4 regions of the Colwellia sp. BRX8-5 genome follow, and region 4 is predicted to be linked to each of the others. Evidence: predicted binding sites of a transcription regulator. Region 4 holds the regulator's gene; each other region holds the start of a gene.
The links. Region 4 encodes FNR, which switches genes on or off when oxygen is low (the NO sensors DNR and NnrR bind a similar motif). Its sites were predicted from a motif close to TTGATCTAGATCAA; they were not measured.

Region 1 (3,217 bases), on a different contig from region 4:
ATTTAGGTCAATAGACCGATAAGGACAACCCAATAAAGTGTCAGGATGACCGATAAAAAATGAACCGAGTATTTAACGCAACATAAAAAATAATAATACGTTAAAGCTTATAAACGGAATTGCTAATAGGTTAGGATAACCACTTAAAGTTTGATGAAAACGATGACTTGTTCATCGTTTTTTTATGTCTGAAAATTAATCATGAAAAACACTATCGCTGTTTCCTACAATATAACGTAAAATAGAACCATTGAATTTAAAAACGAAATTATTTTATGTCTCGTACCAAAAAATCTAGAAAACAAGGCAATGGTCCTATCGGCGCAGTAAAAGATGATAAGAAAAAAGCCCTAGTTCCTGTTGATAGAAAACCAAAGAAGAAAACAGGAAAGCAAGCCGGCAACCGACAAAAAGAAGCTTTTGATGCAGGTAAAGAATCTCACTTACCTACAGAAAAGAAAGATCCGCGCATTGGTAGTAAAAAACCAATAGATCTTGGCGGACCGGTAACAGCGGCGGTGCAACCTTTTAAAGCCAAAAACAAAGTAAAAGCAGATAACTCTCCAATTGCTGCTATTCGTGTTGTTGAAGCTGATACCTCATTACAACAAGAACTCTTCGCTATTGAAGAAGATAGCCGCTTGCAAAGTATCCTTGCCCAGCAAGATGAAGATATTTCGCTAAGTAACGAAGATGTTGATTATTTCAATGAAAAAATGGAACGTCATCAACAGCTACGTGAGATACTCGGCATAGAAGATGAAGATGACGAATCACCTGAAACGGCTAGCAAAGCAAAATCAGGTGATGATCTTTGGGATAAATTTGACAACAGCGACCTGTCAAAATTCGAATAAGGCTTTATCATGTTTTCAACTCCTTGGATTTATATACTAGTTGGCGGAGTAATTATTATTGCTGCGCTTGCTTTTTATGCGGTGAAATTATTAAGCCAGCTAAAAGCGCAAACAGCTAAAATAAAACAGGCAGAGCAAGATAAAAAAATTGCCTTAGCAAAGCACGATAGTAAAATCCTTAGTAGTGTTGTGATTATTGCCCACGCAATGAAAGAAGAGCAATGTGATATCGCTGAGGGTTGTTGGCGATTGAGTGTATTGCTCGATTCTTTAAAGTTGAGCAGTGGTTTGTCAGCAGAGTTTCCTGCAGTCTTTGAACTTTATGATAAAATTAAACATATGCCTATTCTTGATGCAAGAAAGAAACTTGCCAAAAATGAGCGTATGAAACTTGATTTTGAACGTATGAAAGCAGAGAGCGATTTATCCGCACAGATAAATATTGACGTTATCTCTTTGCATCAATATGCCCAAGAACGTATGAGTGCGCTAGCAAGTTAATTTTTTACCAAGTTAATTTTTTACCAAGTTAACTTTTTACTAAGTTAATAACGCTTTGTTGCGCTCGATCAATATTGTTAATGTTTGCATTGTTAAACTGTTGCTTAGCATATACCCGTTACCATTCAATCTATATTTTGATTGATAACGCGTATATAAGTAATGGCTAACTCGGTAACCAACCATGCAAGCAAATCAATTTTTTGACCCTAAATTACTGTCTAAATATAATACCAGTGGACCTAGATATACCTCTTATCCAACGGCATTAGAATTTCATGATGAATTTTCTGAACAAGATTTCATCCAAGCAGTGAAAGATTCACCCAACCGTGAATTGTCCTTGTATGTACATATTCCCTTTTGCCATAGCCTTTGCTACTACTGTGGCTGTAATAAAGTAATTACCCGTCACCGTGACAAGGCCGATACCTACTTAGAGTTTTTAGCGGAAGAAATTAGTTCACGAGCTGAATTTTTTACTGACTACACCGTTAAACAACTCCATTGGGGTGGCGGCACACCCAGCTTTTTAACCCATATCCAAATCACAAAATTAGTCTCTTTATTAAAAGAAAAATTCACTTTTGCTGAACATGTAGAAATGAGTATAGAAATTGATCCGCGTGAAATTGAAATGAACCTTGCCGAACACCTCTTTGATTTAGGTTTTAATCGTCTAAGTATTGGCGTACAAGACATTGACAAAAAAGTACAAGAAACAATTAATCGTGTGCAATCAACCGAATTTATTAGCGACTTTATTGCCCATGCAAAGGCAGTGGGCTTCAAATCAATTAATATCGACTTGATCTATGGTTTGCCTCACCAAACTATAGAAACCTTTACAAAAACGCTTAACAAAGCTCATGAGATGGATGTCGACCGTATTTCATTGTTTAGCTATGCACATATTCCAAACCGATTTGCTGCCCAACGTAAATTACGTGACGAATGGTTACCCAGCGTGCAAGAAAAATTTGCCTTAATGAAACTTGCCATCGAAAAGCTTTGTGGATTTGGCTACGATTTCATTGGTATGGATCACTTTGCTAAACCTAATGACGAACTTTCTATTGCACAAAAAGAGGGTTCCCTACACCGTAATTTCCAAGGATATACTACAAAGGGTGGTTGTGACTTGTTAGGATTAGGTGTTTCTTCTATTAGTAATATCGGTACTTCTTTCAGTCAAAATATTAAAGAATTGCAAGCCTATTATAAAGCGATAGATACTAGAAAAAATGCACAAGTGAAAGGGGTTAGCTTATCAACAGATGACGTGATCCGTGGCGAAGTTATTCGTGAATTAATGTGTAATTTATATATTGATAAACATCAGATCAGTAAAAAGTACGATATCGATTTTGCAGAATATTTTGCTGAAGATTTACCGCTACTGAAAACTTTTATCAGTGATGGTTTGGTTGAAAATACGGCTGATTTTATTAAAGTAGATCAGAAAGCGCGTTTGTTGATTCGTAATATTTGCATGAGTTTTGATGCTTATATGAAACAACACGTTAACCAACAGCGCTTCTCGCGGGTAATTTAAGCGGAACTCTCACCTTTATAAATAATAAATAACTATAAAGGTGAGAAATTTAATCAATTTTTCCTAAACTAAACTTGTGGTCAGCACTTGAAAAAATTAATTCAACGCCTTTTTCTGTAACCTCTTCTTGTGCTAAATCGGCCCATTGGTAATAAACATTACGGTGAACTTTTGCCAATAAATTACGACGCACTAATACATATAATTCGCCGTTAGCATTCATCGTTAACGGATGAGTTTCATCAAGCACGAACTCGTCATCTACATTGGTACTAACCGTCATTATTGATTTGTTATCATCTTG
Region 2 (3,217 bases), on a different contig from region 4:
CTCTAACATCAGTTAAACGAGGTAAAGGTTTTGGTGCCCATTTAGTTAAACCATTAAGCATATGGTCAACACCAAAATTACCTAAAGCCGTACCAAAGAATACTGGCGTTAGTTCACCTTTTAAAAACTCTTCCAAATTAAATTCATGTGATGCACCCGCAACCAGTTCTAATTCTTCACGTAAATCGTCAGCATAAGTTCCAATGACCTTATCTAACTCTGGGTTATCAAGCCCTTTGATAATTCTTTCTTCTTGGATCATATGGCCAAGTCCTGACTTATATAAAAATATTTCGTCAGTTAAAATGTTATAGACACCTTTAAATTCTTTACCCATACCAATCGGCCAAGTAATAGGGGCACATTTTATTTTCAGCACATCTTCCACTTCATCCATAACTTCCATTGGGTCACGAACATCACGATCCATTTTATTCATAAAAGTAATGATGGGCGTATCACGTAAACGCGTTACTTCCATTAACTTAACTGTTCGTGCCTCAACACCTTTAGCTACGTCGATAACCATTAAACATGAATCAACCGCGGTGAGTGTTCTGTAGGTATCTTCTGAAAAGTCCTCGTGACCAGGTGTGTCCAGTAAATTAACTAAACAACCGTTATAAGGAAATTGCATTACAGAGGTCGTGATAGAAATACCACGCTCTTTCTCCATTTCCATCCAGTCAGACTTTGCATGCTGGCCTGATTTCTTACCTTTTACCGTGCCGGCTCGTTGTAAAGCCTGACCAAAAAGTAATACTTTTTCAGTGATGGTGGTTTTACCCGCATCAGGATGAGAGATAATTGCGAAAGTACGTCTTAGATTGACTTCATTAGCCTGTAGCGTTGTCATGTTTTAAAAGTTCTCTTTGGTGTACATGCTGATGCACATAAAATGCTTTTTTTAAATACTGAAAGGACATATGAACAATCCTAAATTTTGCGCGCATTGTACCATAAATATAAATAGCCGCATTAGGGGACTGTCTTTAAATGATTATTTTTAGCAAGAATCCTAGACATTAACACTTTTTATTTTGTTATTTGATTAAGTGGCAAGTGATCGTGCAGATAATAATTATTTGATTGGTTATTTTTAAGGTTGAGATTCAATAATAAATTCAATACACCCTGGCTTTTTCTGAATTTAATGAAGACATCAATAGTCATATTATTTGAAAGTCTTGATCAAAATCAATATCTCACTTTCGAGTATAAGATAAATTACGCTTGGGTAGAAAGTCTGAAATATGATGTGAAAATAACGAGATAGCATGGTTGATTTAGCTAGAAGAAACTTTTTTAAAGCAAAAAAATTAACAACTGCTTCGGCAATCAGATTGCCTTGGGTGCTCAATGAAGCCACTTTTATTGATGGCTGCACACAATGTGGTGACTGTTTAACGTCTTGTCCTGAAAATATCATTCAAAAAGGTGATGGCGGTTTCCCTGAAGTTAACTTTTTAAAAGGAGAGTGTACTTTTTGTCAAGCGTGCGTTGAAAGTTGTCAGCAGCCACTTTTTGTCGAGCGTGCACTTGCTCCAGAAATTAATGCTTGGGATTTAGATATCTCCATAAAGGGCGATTGCTTAGCGGTTAACGATGTGTTTTGCCAAAGTTGTCAAGATAGCTGTGAGACAGAAGCTATATCTTTTAAATATATAAATTCATCAGTACCACAACCCCAGATAAAACTTAGTGACTGCACAAATTGTGGGGCCTGTGTTGCTATTTGCCCGCAATCATCTATTGAATTAACACCAAAAAATTCTGTGGGTGAGCAACCCACACATACTAATAGGAGAGTTATATGAGCGCTCTTGAACAAATGATTTGGAATATCTTAGGATATTCATCGATGCCTGTTATTTTTTTAGCTGGTTTTGCCGGTACCGCTTTAGTCGCTATCGCACTTTTAAAAATGTTAGGTATTAAGCCTGCTGGGGAATAATCGTGATCAATCTACTAGAAGAAAAACCTATTAATATTGCTGGTGTGCTTTTTGTTGCTCAGCCAAGTAATACCGCAAAAGTGGCCGAAGAACTGGGCGGATTTCCTGGCGCTGAAGTGCATGAGATTGCTGATAACGGCTCTATGGTGGTTACCATAGAAGAAAATGATTTAAACAGAGGTGAAAAAGGCAAAGGCCTTATTAACACCATTACAGATATGAGTAATTTACCGGGTGTGATCTCTTCATCATTGATTTTTCATCATAATGATTATGGGCTACCACAACATCAGGGGATAAAGGTATGACATTAACAAGACGTGATTTTATAAAAGCGAACGCCATTGCAGCAACAGCTGTCGCCGCAGGTATCGCCGTGCCATCTTCAGCTTCAAACTTGCTGACTAAATCGTCGGATACTACCATTAAATGGGATAAAGCCCCTTGTCGTTTTTGTGGCACAGGTTGTAGTGTGCTTGTTGGAACACAAGAAGGAAAAGTGGTGGCGACTCAAGGTGACCCTCAAGCAGAAGTTAACAAAGGTCTTAACTGTATTAAAGGTTACTTTTTATCCAAAATCATGTACGGGAAAGACCGATTAACTCAACCGTTATTACGGATGAAAGATGGTGTTTATGCCAAAGAAGGTGAGTTTACACCGGTAAGCTGGGATACCGCCTTTGATGTTATGGCTGAAAAATTTAAAGCCGCTTTAAAGAAAAAAGGCCCGACCTCTGTTGGTATGTTTGGTTCGGGTCAGTGGACTGTTTGGGAAGGTTATGCTGCTTCAAAACTAATGAAAGCGGGCTTTTTAACCAACAACCTTGATCCTAATGCTCGTCATTGTATGGCGTCAGCTGTGGGTGGTTTTATGCGTACCTTTGGTATCGACGAACCTATGGGTTGTTATGATGATTTAGAGCACGCCGATGCATTTGTACTTTGGGGTTCTAATATGGCGGAAATGCATCCTATTTTATGGTCGCGTTTAGCTGACCGTCGTTTAAGTCATCCTCATGTAAAAGTAAACGTATTATCAACGTATAAGCATCGAAGTTTTGAACTTGCTGATAACGGTATGATTTTTACACCACAAACAGATTTAGCGATATTAAACTTTATTGCTAATTATATTATTCAAAATAACGCCGTTAACGAAGATTTCATGAAAAAGCATGTCAATATTCGTGAAGGTGTTACTGATATTGGTTATGGTTTACGTCCTACTCATCCATTACAAAAAGCGGCTAAAAATCCTGACAG
Region 3 (3,217 bases), on a different contig from region 4:
AGGTATTTAACCCATGCATATCACCTAACAATATCTGTACTGGTGCCAGCACCGCAGCGACTGTTAACGCTATTTTTAGCGTTAATTGTGGCGCTTTTTTGTTATCACCCTTGAGTAGGCGATAGGCACTTATACCCGCAACTAAAAATGCTGCCGTTAAACCAGAGGCAACCAGCATATGAGACAATTTGTAAGGGAATGATGGGTTGAAAATAATAGCAAACCAGTCAACGGGGAATGCGACACCATCGCGCATCTCATGACCTTGAGGCGTTTGCATCCAAGAGTTAAGTGCTAGGATCCAAAATGACGATAAACTGGTACCAAAAGCGACAATTAACGTTGATAATGTATGTACTCGAGCCGAAACTCGATTCATACCAAATAACATAATGCCTAAAAAACCAGCCTCTAGAAAGAAAGCAGTGAGTACTTCATAACCCAATAATGGTCCCGCTATATTACCGACTGTTTCCATAAATTTTGGCCAGTTAGTGCCAAATTGAAACGACATAGTAATACCGGTAACCACACCTATTGCGAAGGTAAGGGCAAAAATTTTGACCCAAAAACGGTAGGCCCGCATCCAGATAGGATCATTGGTTTGGTCAAAGCGTAATTTGAAATAAAACAAAAACCAGCTCAGTGCGATGGTTATTGTTGGAAACAGGATATGAAAGCTAATATTAGCGGCAAACTGGATGCGTGAAAGCATTAAGGTTTCTAACATGATTTACTCCATAAACCCTAGAAAACACGAGTATCATCAACGGGTTTAACGTTTAAAGTGACAATTTTTTATAACATTAATGTGCTAGCTTTAAAAAAGTCAAAGTGACAATTTAGTTTTTATTTAAAAGTTTATCTTTTATATCAATAACTTTACTGACACCGGCACCAAGTTTCATTAATGTATTAAGTTTTTCTGGGCTCATGCTTTGTAGTTCTGCCGCCCAATGGGTAATCGTTTCAAGTAGGTCATGCATCTCATGCATTTTTTGCTGTGCATATTGTTCTTGAGGGTTAGCGGGTTCATCTAAAAGATTATCGCGTAATAGTGACAGGGTAGGGTCAACCTCACGTTTGCGACGTTCTTCAAAGACACGTATTGCCATTTCCCAAATAGACCCAGCCGGTGAGTAATATTCTTTGCGATCTTTGGGTTTATGTTGTACTTGAACTAAGCGCCAAGACTGTAATTCTTTAATACCCATACTGACATTACCGCGAGAAATGTTGAGGGCTTCTGATATTTGTAGCGCAGTGAGTGAATCATTGTGAATAATTAATAAACCATACATTTGACCTACGGTGCGGTTAAAGCCCCAGCGACTGCCCATTTCACCACAGTGCATAACGAACGATTCGATTTTAGCTGTCATAATCATAATTAAGTCTTCTGAACTTTCAGTAATTTCTGAAAGTTTAAACCTTTGTTGATTTAGATCAAGTGTTATTTTGAATATTATGGCTTTTTTTTGATTATTGAGTGAGGTACTCAGCTCGTGATAAAGCAAGGTGTTGTTAAGTGAGGTACCGACAGAAAAATGGGGAAAGTATCAATAAAAACTAGCTTTGGTAGCGACAGACATTTATGAATAAATGCGGCGCAAAAGCACCGCAGTTATTAACTTTTATGGCGATGTGGTTTTAATTGCTTATTTATACTTAGCTTGTAAGTAATCAAATACGGCGCGAATACCAAAAGCTTCACCGCCAAGGGGGCGCCCTGGTAAAGCTCTGATATTAAATGCCATCACGTCAAAGTGAACCCAATCAGTCTCTTTTTTAACAAACTCTTGTAGATATAATGCCGCGGTAATTGCACCACCAAAGGGTATTGCGGCGCAATTGGTCATATCAGCAATAGAGCTTTTCAGTAAATCACCGTATGGGCTATAAAGGGGCATACGCCAGACCGGATCGCTAATTTTGCTGCCCGCTTGGGTAATACCTGCAGCAACTTCATCGCTTGTTGAGAAAAATCCTGGTAATTCTGTGCCTAAAGCAACACGCATTGCGCCAGTTAGGGTTGCAAAATCAATAATTAAATCAGGCTGTTCGGTGTCAGCTTCTGTTAGAGCATCACACAATACTAAGCGACCTTCTGCATCAGTGTTGTGAATTTCAACGGTAATACCTGCGCGTGTAGTAATAACATCACCAGGTCTTATGGCATTGCTCGACACGGCATTTTCTACCGCAGGAATGAGTACTCGTAGATTAATTGGTAGGTTATGCGACATAATTAGTTGAGCTAATCCGAGGACATGTGCAGATCCGCCCATATCTTTTTTCATATTACGCATACCAGCAGCGGGTTTTAAGTCGAGACCTCCACTGTCAAAGCAAACGCCTTTACCCACTAACGTTACTTTTGGGTGATGGCTATTACCCCAAGTTAAGTCAATTAAACGAGGTGCATGCGCACTCGCGCGACCAACGGCATGTATGGTTGGGTAATTTTGTTCGACCAGCTCATCACCAATAATTTGCTGAACTTGGCCGTGATACCTATTAGCCAAGTTTTGCGCACAGTCACCAAGATCTATTGGCATCATATCAGCTGCTGGCGTATTGACTAAGTCACGTACTAAAGTCGTTGCCTCGGCATATTTAATGGCACTGTCGACTATGGTCTGATTATTAACGGCTAAGCAGGGAAGCGGGTCATTATTTTTGTTTTTTGTTACATAACGATCGAATTTATAGGCGCCCATTAGCCATGAAAAACAGATGGCTTGTTGCTGTTCATCTTTCGCATGTAACAAATACTGACCAGGAGGAAGTTGCTTAATTAATTCGCCACAGGCAAAGAAGTGATTGGCATCTTCAACAACAAATACTGCTAGCGACAACTCCCCTTGAGTATTAGGTAATAACGCTAAACCTTCAGCTTTATAATTAGTATTGGCTAACCATGCTTGGTTTTGCTGAGTTTGCTCGCTTAACCAGTCGTTATAGTTATTTTTGTTGATGATAAAAAGTGATGTACCTTTATCGTCGGCACGTAGTAACTGATTCATGAATTTCCTTAGGACGAATTGATTGGTTTTTATGTCTTGCTAGATTGTAACCTAAGCAAGATTAAGTTGAAGTGCTATCGGATGTTTCTGGCCTAATTATAAAGTAATTATTGCGAGCATAGATGTTTGTAAGTGAAATACCCACCGAACCCTTCTGCTTTCAAGGAGAAGAGCGTAGTTTTTGGGAAGGT
Region 4 (3,217 bases):
ATACCATCATGCTATCGGGTGATAACCCTGCTGGCTGTGAAAAAGTTCAGGCATTGCTACATTTAGACGAGATACATAGTACTTTGACTGCGGCTAATAAGATGGCGATAATAAAAAATCAGCCTAAAAACTCAACCGTTGCTATGGTCGGCGATGGTGTCAATGATACGCCAGTATTCGGCGCAGCCCATGTCTCGATTGCTATGGGGAGTGGCACCGATATAGCTAAAAGTGGTGCCGATGTTATCTTACTCAATAATCGTTTAAAGTCGATAACAACATTAAGACAGGTCGCCAATAAAACTCGTCGCATTATTTGGCAAAATTATTTTTGGGCATTCGGTTATAATGCTATCGTATTGCCCCTTGCCGTCTCAGGCTACATTACTCCCTATATGGCGGTTATAGGTATGTCTGCAAGTTCGATATTGGTTATCACTAACTCGTTACGTTTATTAAAAAAGTAAACGCAAACTTATAATAGAGCATAAAGACCATGAGCATTATTTATATTTTGATCCCCATAGCGATAATCCTAACCTCTATCGCCATTTATTTATTTTTTTGGGCAGTAAAAACTGAACAATTTGATGATTTAGAGAAACAAGGTATGAGTATCTTGTTTGATGAAGATGAAAACACTACCACCAAAAAGTCCACTGAAACCCATAGCGAAAATACAGCTAAAAATGATACGGGTAGTAAATAACAGCCATGTTGAGTATAGATTATTTATCGGCATTCATCATCGGCTTGTTAGGTTCGGGACATTGTATCGGTATGTGCGGTGGTATAACAACGATGTTAACATCTGCTATATCACCGCAACAAAAAGGCAGCGATAAATTTAAGCTGGTCGGTGCATATAATGTTGGCCGAATTTTTTCTTATAGCTTAATTGGGGCAATCGTTGGATTTAGTAGTTCTATTGCAATAAAGAATATTGGCGTTCCATTAGGTTTTTTACGGTTATTTGCAGCGGTATTTTTAATTTTATTAGGCTTGTATTTAGGCCAATGGTTAATGTGGCTATCAAAAGTTGAAAAAATGGGTAAGTTCCTTTGGCGCTATCTATCCCCGTTAAGTAAAAGGTTTATTCCCATTAATAATGCTAAACAAGCGCTAGCATTAGGAGCAGTCTGGGGATGGTTACCTTGTGGTTTAGTCTACTCAACATTAACTTGGTCCTTAGCCAGTGGAAGTGCTCTCAGTGGCGCCCTAATTATGACCAGTTTTGGTTTAGGTACTTTACCAGCCTTGTTAAGTCTTTCACTTGGCTCTTTTGGTATAAAGTCGTTGGTAACAAACACGAAATTCAAGAAAATAATGGCGCTAATGATAATTTCATACGGAATATACAGTTTAATGTTTGCATATAAGCAATTGTTTTAATATGATCGATAAATTAGGGATAACTCATTTAGGTTAATATGTATAAAAAGCCATGTTCTACATCTCAACATATTCATTGTCAAAACTGTAGTATCAGCGAGCTGTGTTTACCTTTCTCTTTAAATGATAAAGAACTCGATACACTAGACAGCATTATTGACCGTAAACGCCCTATTCATAAAGGCGAACAAATTTTCCAAGATGGCGACAAAATGCAAGCTTTATACGCTATTCGCTCTGGAACATTCAAAACATTTACGGTTAATGAACAAGGTGAAGAACAAATTACCGGTTTTCATTTAGCGGGTGATTTATTAGGTTTTGATGCTATTGCTGAGTCAGAGCATCCTAGTTTTGCAAAAGCCTTAGAAACATCTATGGTCTGTGAGATACCTTACAATACTTTAGATTCATTATCGAATACGATGCCTAAGTTGAAAAAACAAATTCTTCGCATGATGAGTTCCGAAATCCGCTCAGATCAAGAAATGTTAACGCTACTTAACCGCAAAAATGCTGAACAACGCTTAGCAACTTTTATTTCAACCTTAGCCAGTCGCTATCATGCACGGGGTATGTCACTAACAGATTTTCGCCTAACGATGACGCGAAGTGACATAGGTAATTATATTGGTTTAACGGTTGAAACCATCAGTAGATTATTAAATCGTTTTCAAAAAAATGAATTAATCACAGTTGATGGAAAACTCATCACAATACTTAATATGGATAAACTTAACGAGTGTGCTTCACTGTAGTTTATCGCTTTTTTAAATAATTATAGATAAATGCTTAACATTAAAGATGTTAAGCATTTTTTTTATTGAAATATTATGATTTAAAGCAAATAATATCTATTAATTATGGTCTATTATTAATATTATTTAATAACTAGGGAGTAAATATTATGGATAAGTATAAAAAAATATTAGCCGTTATTGATCCAACCACTGAAAATCAAAAAGCGTTGAAACGTGCGATTGAATTAGCACGACATAGTGGCGGACAGATCACTGCATTTTTAACCATTTATGATTTATCTTATGAAATGACCACCATGCTTTCTGGCGACGAGCGAGAAGCAATGCGTCAATCGGTTATTAATGATCGTAAACTATGGTTAGACGAAAAGATTTCAGAAACTGATCACCAAGACATAACCATAGATACCTGTATTATTTGGCATAATCGCCCATTTGAAAAGATCATAAAAAAAGTACTGGCTGAAAACTTCGATATTGTCATCAAAGGCACCCATCAACATGACAAGCTAAAGTCGGTTATTTTTACGCCAACAGATTGGCATATATTAAGGAAATGTCCCTGCCCAGTATTACTGGTTAAAGACCATAGCTGGCCAAGCAATGGTAATTTACTTACCGCACTCAATATCGGTAGCGATGATGATGAGCACAAAGCGCTTAATAATAAGTTAACCCAAGAATCAATAGTGTTTTCTTCACTGATTAAAGCCAATGTTCATTTGGTGAATTCTTATCCAGGTACGCCAGTAAATATTGCCATTGAAATTCCAGAGTTTAACGCCTCTGAATATAACGACACTATGTTTAATCATCACAAAAGTGCGATGAAAGACCATGCTAATAGCTTTAATATTCCGCTTAAAAATACCCATGTTAAAGAAGGTTTACCTGAAGATGTTATTCAAAGTATTTCTAAGCACGTTGATGCTGAATTAGTTGTGTTAGGTACTATTGGTCGAACGGGGATTTCAGCGGCACTTATTGGTAATACTGCAGAGCATGTCATTGACCGCCTTAACTGTGATGTCTTAGCGATAAAACCTGATGGTTACCTCTCGCCA

Region 1: hemN (oxygen-independent coproporphyrinogen III oxidase) is a predicted target of FNR. The motif match lies at 1,417-1,430, and genes of this name have one in related genera.
Region 2: napF (ferredoxin-type protein NapF) is a predicted target of FNR. The motif match lies at 1,188-1,201, and genes of this name have one in related genera.
Region 3: H4J62_RS13805 (GbsR/MarR family transcriptional regulator) is a predicted target of FNR. The motif match lies at 1,437-1,450, and genes of this name have one in related genera.

Annotation. Positions count from the first base shown of each region.
Region 1 covers NZ_JACGVR010000001.1:265,354-268,570, forward strand. Annotated here, with positions in the region: gene yihI (Der GTPase-activating protein YihI) at 276-857, shown strand; gene H4J62_RS01120 (DUF2489 domain-containing protein) at 867-1,358, shown strand; gene hemN (oxygen-independent coproporphyrinogen III oxidase) at 1,543-2,913, shown strand; gene H4J62_RS01130 (DUF1285 domain-containing protein) at 2,963-3,217, opposite strand, start outside.
Region 2 covers NZ_JACGVR010000025.1:26,344-29,560, reverse strand. Annotated here, with positions in the region: gene prfC (peptide chain release factor 3) at 1-856, opposite strand, end outside; gene napF (ferredoxin-type protein NapF) at 1,278-1,817, shown strand; gene H4J62_RS14770 (TIGR02808 family protein) at 1,814-1,954, shown strand; gene H4J62_RS14765 (chaperone NapD) at 1,957-2,262, shown strand; gene napA (nitrate reductase catalytic subunit NapA) at 2,259-3,217, shown strand, end outside.
Region 3 covers NZ_JACGVR010000021.1:49,116-52,332, reverse strand. Annotated here, with positions in the region: gene H4J62_RS13810 (cytochrome ubiquinol oxidase subunit I) at 1-730, opposite strand, end outside; gene H4J62_RS13805 (GbsR/MarR family transcriptional regulator) at 843-1,388, opposite strand; gene H4J62_RS13800 (M17 family metallopeptidase) at 1,659-3,026, opposite strand; partial or broken gene H4J62_RS13795 (alpha/beta hydrolase family protein) at 3,176-3,217, shown strand, end outside.
Region 4 covers NZ_JACGVR010000005.1:185,012-188,228, reverse strand. Annotated here, with positions in the region: gene H4J62_RS05685 (heavy metal translocating P-type ATPase) at 1-467, shown strand, start outside; gene ccoS (cbb3-type cytochrome oxidase assembly protein CcoS) at 497-709, shown strand; gene H4J62_RS05675 (sulfite exporter TauE/SafE family protein) at 715-1,392, shown strand; gene fnr (fumarate/nitrate reduction transcriptional regulator Fnr) at 1,431-2,150, shown strand; gene uspE (universal stress protein UspE) at 2,300-3,217, shown strand, end outside.